4 regions of the Janthinobacterium breve genome follow, and region 2 is predicted to be linked to each of the others. Evidence: predicted binding sites of a transcription regulator. Region 2 holds the regulator's gene; each other region holds the start of a gene.
What was found. Region 2 encodes LexA, which represses DNA repair genes until DNA is damaged. Its sites were predicted from a motif close to ACTGTATNNNNATACAGT; they were not measured.

Region 1 (4,190 bases), on a different contig from region 2:
AGCCCACCTGGCCAAACATGGGGCCGATACCGCCCATCTGGAACATCAGCCACTGGATGGTTTCATAGCGCAGGCCCGCATCCTGGGGGATGAACTTGCCCGTTTTCTCGGCCAGATACAGCAGGATAGCGCCCGATTCGAACAGCGCCAGCGGCTTGCCATCGGGACCGTGCGGGTCGAGGATGGCGGGAATCTTGTTGTTGGGATTGAGCGACAGGAATGCGGGCGACAGCTGGTCGTTCTGCTCGAAGCTGACCAGGTGCGGCTCGTACGCCAGGCCCAGCTCTTCCAGCAGGATGGAGACCTTGATGCCGTTCGGCGTGGGCAGCGAGTACAGTTGCAGGCGCTCGGGATGCCGGGCAGGCCATTTCTCGGTGATGGGAAAGTCGGAAAGTTGGGACATGGAAATCCTTATTGAAGTAATGACGCGGCGCAAGAAGGCAAGTATAGCCAAGCATGGCAATGTGCGTTGCGCGCCGCTTGAAACGCTCTGGCCGCCACTCAGCCAAACAAACCATGCAGGAACCAGCGCGGCGCAGCGTCTTCTCCGCTGCCGGCGATGCGTTCGCGGTAGACCCAGTAATGGGCGTGGTCGCGTCCTTCCGCAATAAAATAATCGCGCGCCTGCGACTGGCCCCACCAGCCCGCCTCGATGCGCTCGGCGACAGACACCATTTTTAGAGGCGAGCCATAGAAGGGCCGGTGCTCGCGCATCAGCAGGGCCACCGGTTGCGCCAGCAGCCAGCCGGGGCGGGGCATGCCGGGCAAACCGGGCGGCAAGTCGGGTAGCGCGCTTCTTGAAACGGGCTTGGCCGGCAGCGGCAGCCACTGGTTGGCCGCTTCGGGGCGGTAATCGGCGCGCGGCACTGCCTGCAAGACATTCTCGGCGCCCAGGCGCGCCACCAGCAATTCCATCAGGCGCTGGCGCTCCTGCGGCGTGCCGCCCGGCTCGGGAAACAGGCTCTCGCTGGGTGGCGCCATGGCTTGCACCTGCAGCGCTTCTAGGGTCAGGCCGATCACGGGTGCGTCCAGCACCAGCTGCGCCAGGCGCTCCTTCAGCAAACGCAATAAATGCTCGTCGCGCCAGACGGCCTCGCCCAGCGCCAGGTCGATGACGGTGGGCGGGCGCGCCACCCTGCCCCGCTCGTGCGCCAGCAGCAGTTGTATGCGCTCGACGGCGAATTGTCGCGCGCACAGCCAGCCCGTCATTTGCTGCAACAGGCGGCGCGCGCCGAACAGTAAGGCATCCGCATGCTCCACGCGGTCGAACAATTCCAGGCTGGCGCGGAACGTGGGCGGCGCTTCGAGCCACAGGTACAGTTCCGTGCTGTGGCCATGCGCATCGTCTAGCATGTCCAGCAAGGCCCCGCCGCAACGGCGCTGCAGGCCGGGCCGGGGCAACTGACGCAGTTGCCCCAGGGTACGGCAACCGATGCCCTCCAGCCAGTCCTGGTAAGGGCGCGCGGGCGGCAGCAAGGCGCACGGCAGGCGGTCGAGGCGGCGCACGAGACTGGCCATGCCCAGCACCCGGCCCCCGCGCGTACCGGCGCGCGCCAGCAGCCAGGCGCCGCGCGCCGTGGGCGCGCACGACAGCTGGGCCGTATAGCCCAACGCGCGCAAACTGGCCGCAATCTGCCGGCACAGGGCGCGCACGCCGCCAAACAGGCGCAGGCTGGCGCCCGCATCGACCAGCAAAGTTGCCTCCTCGCCCTGCGCCACCAGCGGCGAGTATTGCAGCAGCGCCAGCGCCACCGCTTGCAGGGCTTGCGCTTCCAGTTCCAGCGAGCGCTCGTGCAGGCGCGCCTGCGGCGCCAGCATCAGCGCGCCCGCGCGGCGCATGCCCAGCCGGATGCCGGCCGCCCGCGCCAGCGGCGACAGGGCCATCACTTGCTCCTGCTCCAGCACCACGCCCAGGTGGTCAGCCGACCAGCGCGGGCAAAACACTTCGAGCGGGAGCCGGGGCAGGCACAGGCCGATCCAGAGTCGCATGGCGCAGCAGTAAAGAAGGAGGTTGCAGGGGCAGGAACAGGGGCGCGTCGCGCTGCGGTCCCCGGCGCTTGATGAAGCCGATCTCGATGCCGCCGGCGGCCGGGCGCACGGACAGGCGCAGCGGCGCCGGTGACGCATCCTGCGCGCCGTGCAAGGGGCGCAGCATGCAGAACAGGGTATTGCCGCTTTGCGCAGCCAGGTGCAGGCGGCGCAGGCTGTCGCCGCGCACGTGTGACTGCCAGAACAGCAAGGCGCCGCAACTGCCGCTGCGCAAGATATTTTCCGCCGCCCACAAGGCATCCTTGCTGCCGGCGCTCTTTATCCACAGCAGCTGCGACGGCGCCAGACCCTGCGCGGCCAGGGCCAGCGCCTGCGGCGGATGGGGCGGCTGCAGCAGCACGATGGGCAAGCCCGGCAGCTGCGCCAGCGCGGGCGCCAGCAACCGCAATTCGCCGCTGCCCGGCTGCTGCACCAGCAGATCGATGAGGCTGCCGCTGGGCCAGCCGCCGCCGGGCAGTTGCGCGGACAAGGCGGCAAAGCCCGTGTCCAGGCAGCGTGCGGCACCCTGGCCCAGCTGCGATGCGCGCCACAGGGACGGGTGCAAGGCTTCCGGCGACGCCATCAATTCGGAATGTTGCATAATTGAATATGAAGATAAATACTGTATGCATATACAGTACTATCCAGCCTCCATTTTGGCAAGGCTTATCTGCGCAGCACCTCGCCGGGGGCCGTCCCGCCATGTCCGAAAAACCCCGTTTCTGACATCGATTGCTGTACCATAAGCACTCTCCTTACCGCTCGGCAATGCACCGGGTGGCTCCCTCCGTCCATAAGGAAACGCATTTGACCACCATCCAAATCATCAGCGCCATCGTCTTCGGCCTTGCGCTCATCCATACCTTCGCCGCCAAGTCGTTTGAAACATTATCGCGGCGCCATCCCCGCCATGCGGGCTTGCTGCATTTGCTGGGCGAAGTGGAAGTCGTATTCGGCTTCTGGGCCTTCATTTTGATCATCATCATGGCCTTTGTCTCGGGCGGCGATGCGGCCATCGAGTATGCCGAATCGCGCCAGTACACGGAACCGCTGTTCGTCTTTGTCGTCATGGTCGTGGCCGCCTCACGCCCCGTGCTCGACGCCGTGCAGCGCCTGCTCAAGGGCGTGGCGCACGTGATGCCGCTGCGCACGGAACTGGCCCTCGTCTGGCTGGGACTGGCGCTCGTGCCCCTGACGGGCTCGTTGATCACGGAACCGGCCGCCATGACCCTGGCCGCGCTGATGCTGGCGCCGCAGATCTTCCGCCCGGGCATTCCTGAATGGCTGAAATACGGCGCGCTGGGCGTGCTCTTCGTCAACGTCTCCATCGGCGGCACCCTGACCTCGTACGCGGCGCCGCCCGTGCTGATGGTGGCCACCACGTGGAACTGGGACAGCGCCTTCATGGCCAGCCATTTCGGCTGGAAAGCGGCCATCGCCGTGCTGGTCAACGCCACTGGCGTGAGCATATTGCTGCGCAAATACCTGCACAGCAACACCTCCGACATCAAGCCGAAAGCGGGCGAGGTGGAAGCGCCAAAAGTGCCGCTGGCCGTCAGCCTCGTGCACATGATCGTGCTGGCCGGCGTGGTCACCCTGGCGCATCATCCCGTGCTGTTCATCGGCCTGTTCCTGTTCTTCCTCGGCTTCGTGCAGGCATATGAGCGCTATCAAAGCCCGCTGATCCTGAAAGAGGGCTTGCTGGTCGGCTTCTTCCTCGGCGGCCTGGTGGTGCTGGGCGGCATGCAGCAATGGTGGCTGCAACCCATCGTCTCCAGCCTGAAGCCGCTGGCCCTGTTCTTCGGCGCCCTGGGCTTGACGGCGATCACCGACAATGCGGCCCTGACTTATCTGGGTTCGCTGATCGCAGGCATGACGGACGAAGCGAAATACATGCTGGTGGCCGGCGCCGTGGCCGGCGGCGGCCTGACCGTCATCGCCAACGCGCCGAATCCGGCCGGGGTGGCCCTGCTGCGCCGCGGCTTCAAGGATGAATCGATCGGCGCCGTCGGCCTGCTGGCCGGCGCCCTGCTGCCGACGACCGTGGCGGCCCTGGCCTTCCTGGCCCTGTAAGCAACTTCATGGGGCGGCTGCCGGCCGCCCCTGCTCTCCCTCAGTTCCCTCTTCAGTTGCCTTCCTCAGTTACCTCGTAGACGAGGAAG
Region 2 (4,190 bases):
ATGCATGAAGTCGGCGATGCGGTCATATGCTGCATTGTCGCGCAGCAGACCACCGATAACGGATTGTTCTGCTTCGATCGAATGCGGCGGAATACGGAGGGAATCTAGTTGCGGATCAGAGGGGGCGTTCATGGCGCGAATTATACCCGCTTCGGCGTGCTGGCAAAAATAAAGGGCTGAAATTGAGCGAAAAAAAGGCCACAAAAAAGCCGGGCGAACCCGGCTTTTCATCGTGCGGCAATGCTTGCGGGACAGGCCCGCAAACGATTACGCGTTCGCGTCTGGAACGACAGCGATAACAACTTCCACGACCACGTCGGTGTGCAGAGCAACCGAAACGCTGTGCTCGCCAACGATCTTCAGCGGGCCGGTAGGCATGCGGATTTGTGCTTTTTCAACAGCAAAACCTTGCTTGGTCAGCGCTTCAGCGATGTCGAAGTTGGTGACGGAACCGAACAGACGGCCATCGACGCCAGCTTTTTGAGCAACTTGAACGGTCAGACCGCTCAGTTTTTCGCCCTGGGCTTGCGATGCAGCCAGTTTGGCGGCAGCAGCTTTTTCCAGTTCGGCGCGCTTGACTTCGAATTCAGCCACAGCGGTAGCCGTAGCACGACGTGCCAGGCGTTGCGGGATCAGGAAGTTACGTGCGTAACCGTCTTTGACTTTGACGACTTCGCCGAGGTTACCGACGTTAACAACTTTTTCTAACAGAATGATTTGCATAGTTCTTCTCCAGGAATATCTGACCGATTAAGCGTGGTGCAGATCGGTGTATGGCAGCAGCGCGAGGAAGCGAGCGCGCTTGATTGCGGTGTCGACTTGGCGCTGGTAGTGCGCTTTGGTACCGGTCAGGCGTGCTGGCATGATCTTGCCGTTTTCTTGGACGAAGTCTTTCAGCGTGTCGACGTCTTTGTAGTCGACTTGCTCAACGTGAGCTGCGGTGAAGCGGCAGAACTTCTTGCGTTTGAACAACGGATTTTGCTGTTTGCGTTTTTCTTTAAGCTTGAGCTTATTTTTGTCGAACTTTTTACCGAATGCCATGTCAGGCTCCTGTATCTAAAATGCGCTAGTCAAAGTGACTGCACTAAAATCAATGATGTGAAACACCAAACTCTTGCTGTTGCGGCTCTTCCTGGCCAGGAAACCCGTGAACTGATATACCCCGCCCAAGCTTGCCTGACTGAACCGGCCTGAGATTTCGCCAGCGGCTAGCGCGGCAATATCAAACTCGGTCAAACGGGCAATCCCTGCTTCCATCTGCTGCGAACTGTGCTGCAATACTGCATTCACGATCGGCAGCCCTGCCGGGGTATAGCGCAATATTTCGCGCTCGGCAATGATGGCGGTTACTTGTAGCTGGTTCAGCGCACGATCCTGGTCAAGAATTAAGCTGCTGCTGCGGCTGGAGCGGCTGCTGGTGCTTCGGTGCGGTGGCTTTTGGCCGCGTCTTCGCGTTGTACCGATTTCATCATCGGCGAAGGAGCTGTTTCAGCTTTCTTCATTTTAACGGTCAGGTGACGCAACACGGCATCATTGAATTTGAATGCTGTTTCCAACTCGACCAGGGTCTCGTTGTCGCATTCGATGTTCAGGCAGATGTAGTGTGCTTTAGGCAGCTTTTGGATCGAGTAAGCCATTTGACGGCGGCCCCAATCTTCCACGCGGTGAACCGAACCGCCGCGGGTGGTTACGCTGGCTTTGTAGCGTTCGATCATCGCGGGCACTTGCTCGCTTTGGTCCGGATGGACGATAAAGACTATTTCATAATGACGCATGCAAACTCCTTCAGGTCGGATTGATAATCGCCCACCCCGGCGTCAAGACGGGTGTGGGAAGGTCAGCCGAAGATTATAACCGCCTTTTGCAAACGTTTCAATCATTCCTTCAACAAGCGGCCCGTACACGGGGCCCGCCAGGCGCTTTTCCCTGCGCATTCCAGTATTTCGCACGAAATTCGCGCAAATAACGGAAATTCCCTTGCATAGTGGGCGATACTGTACAAAAATACAGACTGTTCATATAGACAGCATTTTAGTATGCACCCACCGCTCATGATCAAGCTGACAGCACGACAAGAACAAATCCTGAACCTGATCAAGGACGCGATTGAAAATACGGGTTTCCCTCCTACCCGTGCCGAAATCGCCAATGAATTGGGTTTCAAATCGGCCAATGCGGCCGAAGAGCATTTGCAAGCCCTGGCCCGCAAGGGCGCGATCGAGATTTCGCCCGGCACGTCGCGTGGCATTCGCCTGATCGGTGCGGCGGCGAGTGCTGCCGCCGACACGCTGTCCTCGAAGGTGCCGGCAGCACTGCTGATGTCGCTGCCGCTGATCGGCCGCGTGGCAGCCGGTTCGCCCATCCTGGCGCAGGAAAACCTGGAAGCGAGCTACAACGTGGACCCGGCCCTGTTTTCGGCCAAGCCCGACTTCCTGCTGAAGGTACGCGGCTGGTCCATGCGCGACGCCGGCATCATGGATGGCGATTTATTGGCCGTCAAGAAGGTCGACAGCGCCAAGAACGGCCAGATCGTCGTTGCCCGCATCGGCGACGAAGTCACCGTCAAACGCTACAAGAAAACGGGCTCCGTCATCGAACTGCTGCCGGAAAACCCCGACTTCAAGGTCATTACCGTGTCGCCGGAAGATGAATTCGCCCTTGAGGGCCTGGCTGTGGGCTTGATGCGCAGCTGGCATTAAACAGCTGCATATAAAAAGGGCCGCAACAGAATGACTGTTGCGGCCCTTTTCATTTGTCCGGCGGCCTATGCATCCAGTGCCAGGCGGAAATCCTCGAGCAGATCGGCTTCATCCTCGATACCGACGGACACACGGATCAGCGACTCGGCAATGCCCATGCTGGCGCGGCGCTCGGCACCCATCTCGTAGAAAATCGTGTGGGCAACGGGAATGACCAGGGTGCGCGTGTCGCCGAGGTTGCTCGCTGGAATGGCAAGATTGAGACGATTCAGGAAATCGAAGCAGTCGATGCCATCCTTCAATTCAAAGCTGAACAGCGAGCCATAGCTGCGGAACAAGTCCGTCGCCAGCGCGTGCTGCGGGTGCGACGTCAAGCCCGGGTAATGCACGGCAGCCACGCGCGGGTCCGCTTGCAGCATGGTGGCCAGCGCCAGGGCGTTCGAGCAGCTGCGGTCCATGCGCAAGGCCATGGTTTCCGCGCCGACGGCGATATGGTGCGCCGCCTCCGGGCCCAGCGAAGCGCCGAAGTCGCGCAAGGCCTTGGCGCGGATTTGCGCGATGCCCCACTGCGCGGGTGCCGCCTTTTTATAATTGTCGAAAATGTTCGGGTACTGCGTCCAGTCGAACACGCCCGTGTCCGTCAAGCTGCCGCCCAGCGCATTGCCGTGGCCGCCGATGGATTTCGTCAAGGCATTGACCACCAGGCCCGCGCCCACCGCTTTCGGGCGAAACAGGTACGGCGTCGTCATGGTGTTGTCGACGATGTACAGGATGCCCTTCTCGCGACACAGCGCGCCGATCTTTGCCAGGTCGGCGATCTGCGTGCGCGGATTGGCGATGGTTTCCACGAACACGATGCGCGTGGCCGGCGTGATGGCGGCGGCCACGTTGGCCACATCGGTGGCATCGACAAACGACACGGCGATGCCCTGCCCCGTCACCGTTTGCCACAGGCTGTTGGTGTTGCCAAACAAAAAGGCCGACGACACCACATGGTCGCCCGCGCGCAGCAAGGATTGCACCACGGCGCCGATGGCGCCCATGCCGGTGGCGAAGCACAGGGTAGCAACGCCGTCTTCCATCTTGTTGACCTTGTCTTCCAGCGCCGAAACCGTCGGATTGCCCTGGCGGCCGTAGCGAAAGCCCGGCTCCTTGCCCTGGAATACGGAAGCGAGCTGGCGCGCGTCGCCATAGCCAAACGCGACGGAGGTGTGCACGGGCTTGTGCAGGGAGCCATGCTCGATGCCCTTGCGGCGGTCGTTATGCAGGATGGTGGTGGTAAAGCCGTAGTTTTTTTTATCGTTCATGATCGCAGAAAAAAAAAGCCCGGCGCAGGCCGGGCAGGTTACTTATGCTTCCGTTGTCGCCAGGTTCAGGTTCAGCTGGGAACGCGGCGTATCTTCGGGCGCTGCAGCCTTCGGATGGTGGCGCGCATATTCCAGGCGGTCCAGGTATTCCTGCGACACGTCGCCCGTCACGTACACACCATCG
Region 3 (4,190 bases), on a different contig from region 2:
AAGGTCGTGATGATGCTGCCGACATAGACGACGAACATCACGGGGCTGCGCCACTGCGTGCGGGGGTCGAGTTTTTTGAACGCATCGACGATGGCAGGGCCAATCAATGCGGAATCGAACAAGGTCAGGCTTGTGCGTGACATGGTAGCCTCTTATTTTGTAAAAAGTTGCAGGTGTTCGACGATCGGGCCCAGGGCCAGCGCGGGAACGTAATTGAGCACGCCGACCAGCACCACCACGCCGATCAGCAAGCCGATGAACATGGGGCCGTGCGTGGGCATGGTGCCGGCATTGGCCGACAGGCGCTGCTTGGCCGCCAGCGAACCGGCCACTGCCAGCACGGGCACGATCACGCCGAAACGGCCGAACCACATGGCGATCGCCAGCATCACGTTGTAGAACGGCGTGTTGGCGGACAGCCCGGCAAACGCGCTGCCGTTGTTGTTGGCCGCCGACGTGAAGGCGTACAAGATCTCCGAGAAGCCATGCGCGCCGGGATTGGCCACGCCGATCTTGCCCGGTTCGACCATCACGGCGATCGCCGTGCCCGTCAATACCAGGGCTGGCGTGACCAGGATGGCCAGCGACACCATCTTCATTTCATAGGCCTGGATTTTCTTGCCCAGGTATTCAGGCGTGCGCCCTATCATCAGGCCGGCGATGAAGACAGCCAGGATGGCAAACATCAGCATGCCGTACAGGCCCGTGCCCACGCCGCCGAAAATCACTTCGCCGAATTGCATCAGCAGCAGCGGCACCATGCCGCCCAGGGGCATATAGGAATCGTGCATGGAATTGACGGCGCCGCACGATGCCGCCGTCGTCACCGCCGCGAACAGAGTCGATGAGCTGATGCCGAAGCGCGTTTCCTTGCCTTCCATATTGCCGCCCGATTGCAGGCTGCTGGCCTGCTGATCCACGCCCAGGGCTTGCAAGGCAGGATTGGCTTGCTGCTCGGCGCTCATCACGCCGGCCGTCATGACGACAAAGATCAGGGTCATCGCGGCCAGCACGGCCCAGCCCTGGCGCATGTCGCCCACCATGCTGCCGAACGTGAAGCACAAGCCGGCGGGAATGATGAAAATGGCCAGCATCTGCAGGAAGTTCGACAGCACCGTGGGATTTTCGTACGGATGCGCGGAATTGGCATTGAAGAAGCCGCCGCCATTCGTTCCCAGCAGCTTGATCGATTCCTGCGACGCGACGGGGCCCATGGCGATCGTCTGCGTGGTCGCCACTTGCGCTTCCATTACGGGTTTACCGGCGGCGTCCAGCACAGGCCGGCCGTCGGCCGTCATTTTCGGCGTTTCATACGCCACGTGGTCGAGCAGCGTCACTTCCTTGTAGGCGGAAAAATTCTGGATCATGCCTTCGCCCATGAAGACGACGGACAGGGCCAAGGACAGCGGCAGCAGGATGTACAGGGTCGAGCGCACCAGGTCGACCCAGAAGTTGCCGATCGATTTACCCGAGCGCGAGGCGAAGCCGCGCACCAGCGCGAAGATCACGGCGATGCCGGTGGCCGCCGAAAAGAAATTCTGGCATGCCATGCCCAGCATCTGGGTCAGGTAGCTCATGGTCTGCTCGCCGCCGTAGCCCTGCCAGTTGGTATTGGCGACGAAGCTGACGGTGGTATTGAACGAGGAATCGGGGCTGACGGCGCCCAGTCCCTGTGGATTGAGGGGCAAGAAGCCCTGCAGGCGCTGCAGGCCGTACACAAAGACGGCGCCCACGGTATTGAAGACGATCAGGGCGATGGCGTAGCTTTTCCAGCCCATGGCCTTGTCGGCAGGAAGGCCGGACCAGCGGTACAGCAGGTTTTCCAGCTTTTGCAGCCAGCCCAGGCCGCGCACGGGGCCATCGCCAGCCACCTTGGCCATGTACAGGCCCAGCGGATAGCCGGCGACCAGCAGTACGGCCAGGAAGGCCACCAGCAGTAATATCGATTGCGTCGTCATCACAGTTCCTCCGCCTTCAACAGCGCCACCAGCAGGTACACGAGCAGGCCAGCCGAGACCACGGCGCCCAGCACATAAAACGCGTTCATTTGACGCTCCCTAATTTGTCGCAGGCGACGGCAAAGCCGACCACCACGACGAAAAAAACGGCAATCAAGCCGAGATACACGATATCCATTCCCACCCTCATTCAGGTTTGTTTTGATAGTGAGCAGATTAGCCAAAAGGGTCTAAAAAATTCGTAAAGACTGGGGAAGCAGCTGTAAACAAGATGTAAAAACAGGGGCTTTACCGCATAAAATCGTCCACAATTGGCGCAAAACCACGCGCGCAGCGCACTGTTGTTGCCCTGGAGTAGCGCTATTGCTCGCTGGACAAGATAGAATGCGCGAGCGTCCGCACAAGGACGCCATGCCTGCCGCACTGCCCTCTCCCAGTGACGCTGGACGGGATATACTGTATATTCATACAGTTATCGCCGCCGTTGTCACTGCGCCCTGCAGTGCCATGGCCTGGCGTTCCAACCACTGTCTTTACTTAGCTTGAACACGTATGGCCACTAAAAAACCAGCATCCGACTACAGCGAATCATCCATCCGTGTCCTGAAAGGACTGGAACCCGTCAAGCAGCGCCCGGGGATGTACACCCGCACTGAAAATCCGCTGCACATCATTCAGGAAGTGATCGACAATGCCTCCGACGAGGCGCTGGGCGGTCATTGCACGCATATCGCCGTCACGCAAAATACGGATGGCAGCATCACCGTCGAAGACAACGGTCGCGGCATTCCCGTCGGCCTGCATCCGGAAGAAGGCGTGCCGACGGTGGAAATCGTGTTTACACGGCTGCATGCGGGCGGCAAGTTCGACAAGGGTTCGGGCGGCGCCTACGCGTTCTCGGGCGGCTTGCACGGTGTCGGCGTGTCCGTCACCAATGCGCTGTCGACGCGCCTGGAAATCACCGTCTGGCGCAAGGAGAACGACGGCAACGGCTTGCACCACATGGTGTTTGCGAATGGCGACGTGATCGAGCCCCTGAGTTCCCGCCCTGCTCCGCGCGACGGCAAGAAGTCGGGCACGCGCGTCACCGCATGGCCCGATGCGAAGTATTTTGATTCGCCGAATATCTCGCAAACCGAGCTGCAGCGCCTGCTGCGCTCGAAAGCCGTGCTGCTGCCCGGCGTGACCGTCACCCTGACCAACGCCAAGACAGGCAATACACAGACCTGGCAGTACGCTGAAGGCTTGCGCGGCTACCTGACCGAATCGCTGGCGCAGGTATCGAATGGCGAAACCCTGATTCCCCTGTTCGAAGGCGCGCAATACGCGGGCCCGGACTCAGAAGGATTTGCCGAAGGCGAAGGTGCGGCCTGGGTGGTGGCATGGACGGAAGAAGGTGCCATCGTGCGCGAATCGTATGTCAACCTGATTCCCACCTCGAATGGCGGCACGCACGAATCGGGCTTGCGCGACGGCCTGTTCGGCGCCGTGAAAAACTTCGTCGAGATGCATTCGCTGCTGCCAAAAGGCGTGAAACTGCTGCCGGAAGATGTCTTTGCGCGCGCCTCGTTCGTGCTGTCGGCCAAGGTGCTGGACCCGCAATTCCAGGGCCAGATCAAGGAGCGCCTGAATTCGCGCGACGCCGTGCGCCTGGTCTCGACCTTCACCAAGCCGCCGCTGGAACTATGGCTGAACCAGCACGTCGACTACGGCAAGAAGCTGGCCGATCTCGTGATCAAGCAGGCGCAGTCGCGCCAGCGTTCGCTGCAAAAAGTGGAAAAGAAAAAATCCTCGGGCGTCGCCGTCCTTCCCGGCAAGCTGACGGACTGCGAATCGTCGGACATCACGCGCAATGAACTGTTCCTCGTCGAAGGCGACTCGGCGGGCGGCTCGGCCAAGATGGGCCGCGACAAGGAATTCCAGGCCATCCTGCCCCTGCGCGGCAAGGTCCTGAACTCGTGGGAGACGGACCGCGACCGCCTGTTCGCCAATAACGAGATCCACGACATCGCGGTGGCCATCGGCGTCGATCCGCACAGCGTGGGCGACTCGCCCGACCTGTCCGGCCTGCGCTACGGCAAGATCTGCATCCTGTCGGATGCGGACGTGGACGGCTCGCACATCCAGGTACTGCTGCTGACACTGTTCTTCAAGCATTTCCCGGCCCTGATCAACAAGGGGCACATCTGCATCGCCCGTCCGCCGCTGTACCGCGTGGACGCGCCGGCGCGC
Region 4 (4,190 bases), on a different contig from region 2:
CCAGTGGCGTGATTTCCTCGGGCACCTGGCCCGATTCGATGGGGGAGAGGTCGTCGGGCGGCCGCGCGCGTATGCGCTCCTGCAATTGCGCCAGCGGCGACAGGCCGCGCGCCAGGGCAAACCAGACCAGGGCCAGGATCACGGGCAGGATGATGAACTGCGGCAAGATCACGCCCTTGATGATTTCATTGGCCAGCTGGGCGCGCTTTTCCAGCGTCTCGGCCACTTGCACCAGCGTGCGGCGCGGTTCGTCGTCGGTGCTGGACGGCATGTCGAGATAGCTGAACGCCACGCGCACGGGCGTGCCGTGGATGGTGTCGTTGCGAAACAGCACCATGCCGCTGCGGTATTTGTCGGGGTCTTGCGGCGGCGGCAAGTCGCGGTCGCCGTCGAGGTATTCGCCGTGCCCGCCCACCACCAGGTAATACAGGGTGTCGACATCGTCGCCGCGCAGGAAGTCACGGCCCTTGTTACTGCTGTTCTTGTCCGGCACTCGGCGCAGCATCGCGCCGTCGGCCTGCTTGACCTGTTGCGTCAGCACCGTCACGCTGTCTTCCAGCGCATGGTCGAACGGTTGATTGGCGATGCCCTTGGCCACCAGATAGGTGATGGCGATGCTCATCGGCCACAGTAGCAGCAAGGGCGCCAGCATCCAGTCGAGGATTTCGCCGAACAGCGAATGCTCGATGGTGTCATCCTGCTCCGTGGTGGGCGGCTCGAACCAGTCGTCTTCGTCCGCCTCGTCCGCTGGCGCCTCGCGCGCCTTCACTTTGTGGCGGGTCCGCTGGCCGGGCCTGCCGCCTCGCCCGCTTCGGCGTTCAGGCGCGCCGCTTCCGAGTATTTTTCCAGGCAATAGCCGAGGCCGCGCACGGTGGCGATGCGCACGCCGCCCACCTCGATCTTCTTGCGCAAACGGTGCACATACACTTCGATGGCGTTGTTCGACACTTCTTCGCCCCATTCGCACAGGTGGTCGACCAGTTGCTCTTTCGAGACGAGGCGGCCGGTGCGGCCCAGCAGGATTTCCAGCAAGCCCAGTTCGCGCGCCGACAGGTCGAGCATCTGGTCGTTGATGTAGGCGCTGCGCCCCACCTGATCGTAGCTGAGGGGGCCGTGCTTGATGACGGTGGCGCCGCCGCCTGCGCCGCGGCGCGTCAGGGCGCGCACTCTTGCCTCCAGTTCCGACAGGGCGAACGGCTTGGCCATATAATCATCGGCACCCAGGTCGAGGCCATTCACGCGTTGTTCGATGGAATCGGCGGCCGTCAGTATCAGTACCGGCAGCAGCGAGGCGCGCGCGCGCAGGCGGCGCAGCACTTCCAGGCCGGACATCTTCGGCAGGCCCAGGTCGAGGATCAGCAGGTCGAATTCCTGGGTGGACAGGGCCGTATCGGCCTCTTGGCCCGTCTTGACGTAGTCGATCGCATAACCGGACTGGCGCAGCGAGCGGGTCAGGCCATCGGCCAGCACGCTGTCATCTTCGGCAAGTAAAATACGCATGGTGCACTTCCTATGCTTGCAACATCAGGACATCTGAAGTCTGTATTGTGTTTCATTTTCCGCAAGGTGGATAGTTTTTGTGAAAAACCAGGGTTGTATTGATCTGTTTCAAAACAAATCCACGTTCCGCTTGCATTGATCACTGTTTTTTTATACAGTACTGTCTGTGTAAAGAATTTAACCCACTGGCGCTATCGCAGGCTGCAGGATCCAACTGGATTTGCAACTGTAGAACGGCTGAAAGAACATATGGACGATAAAAAAGCTGTAGTACCCGCATCGGAAAAAGCCAAGGCGCTCGCCGCCGCACTGGCGCAGATCGAGAAGCAGTTTGGCAAAGGTTCGGTCATGCGCATGGATGCCAGCGCGGTGATTGAAGAAGTGCAAGTCGTGTCGACCGGTTCGCTCGGCCTCGATATTGCGCTGGGCGTGGGCGGCTTGCCGCGCGGCCGCGTGGTGGAAATCTACGGTCCGGAATCGTCGGGTAAAACCACCCTGACCCTGCAAACCATTGCTGAAATGCAAAAACTGGGCGGCACTTGCGCCTTTATCGATGCCGAGCACGCGCTGGACGTCGGTTACGCGCAAAAGCTGGGCGTGAACCTGCACGAATTGCTGATCTCGCAACCGGATACGGGCGAGCAGGCGCTGGAAATCTGCGACGCCCTCGTGCGTTCGGGCAGCGTCGACCTGGTGGTCATCGACTCCGTGGCCGCACTGACGCCACGCGCCGAGATCGAAGGCGACATGGGCGATTCCCTACCAGGCTTGCAAGCGCGTCTGATGTCGCAAGCCCTGCGTAAATTGACCGGTTCCATCAACCGCACGAATACCCTGGTCATCTTCATCAACCAGATCCGCATGAAGATCGGCGTGATGTTCGGCAGTCCGGAAACCACCACGGGCGGCAATGCGCTGAAATTCTACGCCTCCGTGCGTCTGGATATCCGCCGCACTGGCTCGATCAAGTCCGGCGATGAAGTGATCGGCAACGAAACCAAGGTCAAGGTCGTCAAGAACAAGATCGCGCCACCGTTCAAGGAAGCGCACTTCGACATCCTGTACGGCGCCGGCACCTCTCGCGAAGGCGAAATCCTGGATCTGGGCTCGGATGCCAAGATCGTGGAAAAATCCGGTTCGTGGTACAGCTACAACGGTGAACGCATTGGCCAGGGCAAGGACAACGCCCGTGCCTTCCTGCAAGAGCGTCCGGCGCTGGCCCGCGAGATCGAAAACAAGGTCCGCGCTTCGTTGGGCGTGCGCGAACTGCCACCGCTGGCTGCTGAAAAGCCGGAAAAAGCGGATAAAGCCGCCGACAAGGCTGCCAAGGCTGCGGAAGCCAAGCTCGCCGAGTAAGCAGGCAAGTCGGCAGGCAGGCAGGCAAGCTGCTGCTGCGGCACGGCCAGTTTCGGCTGGCCTTGCTGGTGTCGGGTTGCCGGCGCTTGCGCCGCAGCTTGCCGCGCAAAAGATCTACAATGAATGCCGCCTCGCGCCTGTGCGCCAGGCGGCATTTGTACTGTTGACGGTGTTATTGATCGGCGTTTGACGGTATAGCTGCTGTGTTGATGTTGTGTTGATGTGATGGACGATAGGGTGGAATGATGGCAGCGGTACAACTGAGCCTGAAGGGCAGGGCGCTACGTTTTTTGTCGATGCGTGAACACAGCCGCATGGAATTGCGGCGCAAGCTGCAGCGGCATGCGCAGGAGGGCGACGACCTGGAAGCCTTGCTCGACAGCCTGGAGCAAGCCAACTGGCTGTCGCAGGAGCGTTTTTCCGAATCGCTGATCCACCGCCGCTCGGCCCGCTTCGGCAATAGCCGCATCATGGCGGAATTGCAAAGCCATGGCATAGGCGGCGAAGCACTGCAGGAACTCAAGGCGGGCCTGGCCGAAGGCGAAACCGCACGCGCCTGCGAAGTGTGGCGCCGCAAATTCGGTGAAGTGGCGCAGGATGCCGAACAGCGCAACAAGCAGGTGCGCTTCCTGATGCAGCGCGGCTTTTCGCAGCGCGCCGTGCAGGTGGCCTTGAAGGGGGTGGAGCCCGACGATGAGTAATATTTATTAACTTGACAGCAAGGATCAGTTATTCTGCCCAATTGCTGCTGCGCATGTTGCGTCCCAGCTTTTTTAATTGATATACGGGACACCTGATGAGCAATTGGCATGCCGGCTACACGGCCGAAACGGCATACACCTACGGCTATTACACGGAATTGAACCCCTTGCGCACACAGTTGTTGCTGCTGAGCTGGGGAATACAGCCGCCAAGGGTCAGCACCGCATGCGAACTCGGGTTTGGCCAGGGCGTGACCGTCAATATCCATGCCGCAGCGTCCTGCACACGCTGGTATGGTACCGATTTCAATCCGGCCCAGACCGCCTTTGCGCAGGAACTGGCCGAGGTCTCCGGCAATGGCGCCGTGCTGTCTGAGCAATCGTTCCAGGATTTTTGCGCCCGCACCGACCTGCCTGACTTCGATTTCATCGCCCTGCACGGTATCTGGAGCTGGATCTCGCCGGAAAACCAGGCGCATATCGCCGATTTCCTGGCGCGCAAGCTCAAGCCGGGCGGCGTGCTGTATATCAGTTACAACACGCAGGCGGGCTGGGCGGCGATGGCGCCGATCCGCGACCTGATGGAGCAGCACAGCCGCGTGCTGAGCGCGCCGGGGCAGGATGCCCTGACGC

Region 1: the regulator LexA is predicted to act here: its motif matches at 2,650-2,667, upstream of imuA (translesion DNA synthesis-associated protein ImuA).
Region 3: the regulator LexA is predicted to act here: its motif matches at 2,414-2,431, upstream of ACQ4W0_RS00360 (DNA topoisomerase IV subunit B).
Region 4: the regulator LexA is predicted to act here: its motif matches at 1,642-1,659, upstream of recA (recombinase RecA).

The regions. Positions count from the first base shown of each region.
Region 1 covers NZ_JBNYXY010000003.1:73,539-77,728, forward strand. Annotated here, with positions in the region: gene ACQ4W0_RS05695 (glutathione S-transferase N-terminal domain-containing protein) at 1-403, opposite strand, end outside; gene ACQ4W0_RS05700 (Y-family DNA polymerase) at 502-1,989, opposite strand; gene imuA (translesion DNA synthesis-associated protein ImuA) at 1,919-2,629, opposite strand; gene ACQ4W0_RS05710 (putative Na+/H+ antiporter) at 2,836-4,101, shown strand; gene ACQ4W0_RS05715 (GNAT family N-acetyltransferase) at 4,154-4,190, opposite strand, start outside.
Region 2 covers NZ_JBNYXY010000014.1:68,651-72,840, reverse strand. Annotated here, with positions in the region: gene ACQ4W0_RS26125 (replicative DNA helicase) at 1-132, opposite strand, end outside; gene rplI (50S ribosomal protein L9) at 268-723, opposite strand; gene rpsR (30S ribosomal protein S18) at 751-1,041, opposite strand; gene priB (primosomal replication protein N) at 1,057-1,365, opposite strand; gene rpsF (30S ribosomal protein S6) at 1,386-1,775, opposite strand; gene lexA (transcriptional repressor LexA) at 2,052-2,699, shown strand; gene ACQ4W0_RS26095 (cystathionine gamma-synthase family protein) at 2,765-4,006, opposite strand; gene purF (amidophosphoribosyltransferase) at 4,049-4,190, opposite strand, start outside.
Region 3 covers NZ_JBNYXY010000001.1:76,497-80,686, forward strand. Annotated here, with positions in the region: gene kdpB (potassium-transporting ATPase subunit KdpB) at 1-143, opposite strand, end outside; gene kdpA (potassium-transporting ATPase subunit KdpA) at 153-1,958, opposite strand; gene kdpF (K(+)-transporting ATPase subunit F) at 1,958-2,047, opposite strand; gene ACQ4W0_RS00360 (DNA topoisomerase IV subunit B) at 2,511-4,190, shown strand, end outside.
Region 4 covers NZ_JBNYXY010000001.1:321,879-326,068, reverse strand. Annotated here, with positions in the region: gene ACQ4W0_RS01565 (sensor histidine kinase) at 1-769, opposite strand, end outside; gene ACQ4W0_RS01560 (response regulator) at 766-1,500, opposite strand; gene recA (recombinase RecA) at 1,750-2,856, shown strand; gene recX (recombination regulator RecX) at 3,102-3,557, shown strand; gene ACQ4W0_RS01545 (methyltransferase regulatory domain-containing protein) at 3,653-4,190, shown strand, end outside.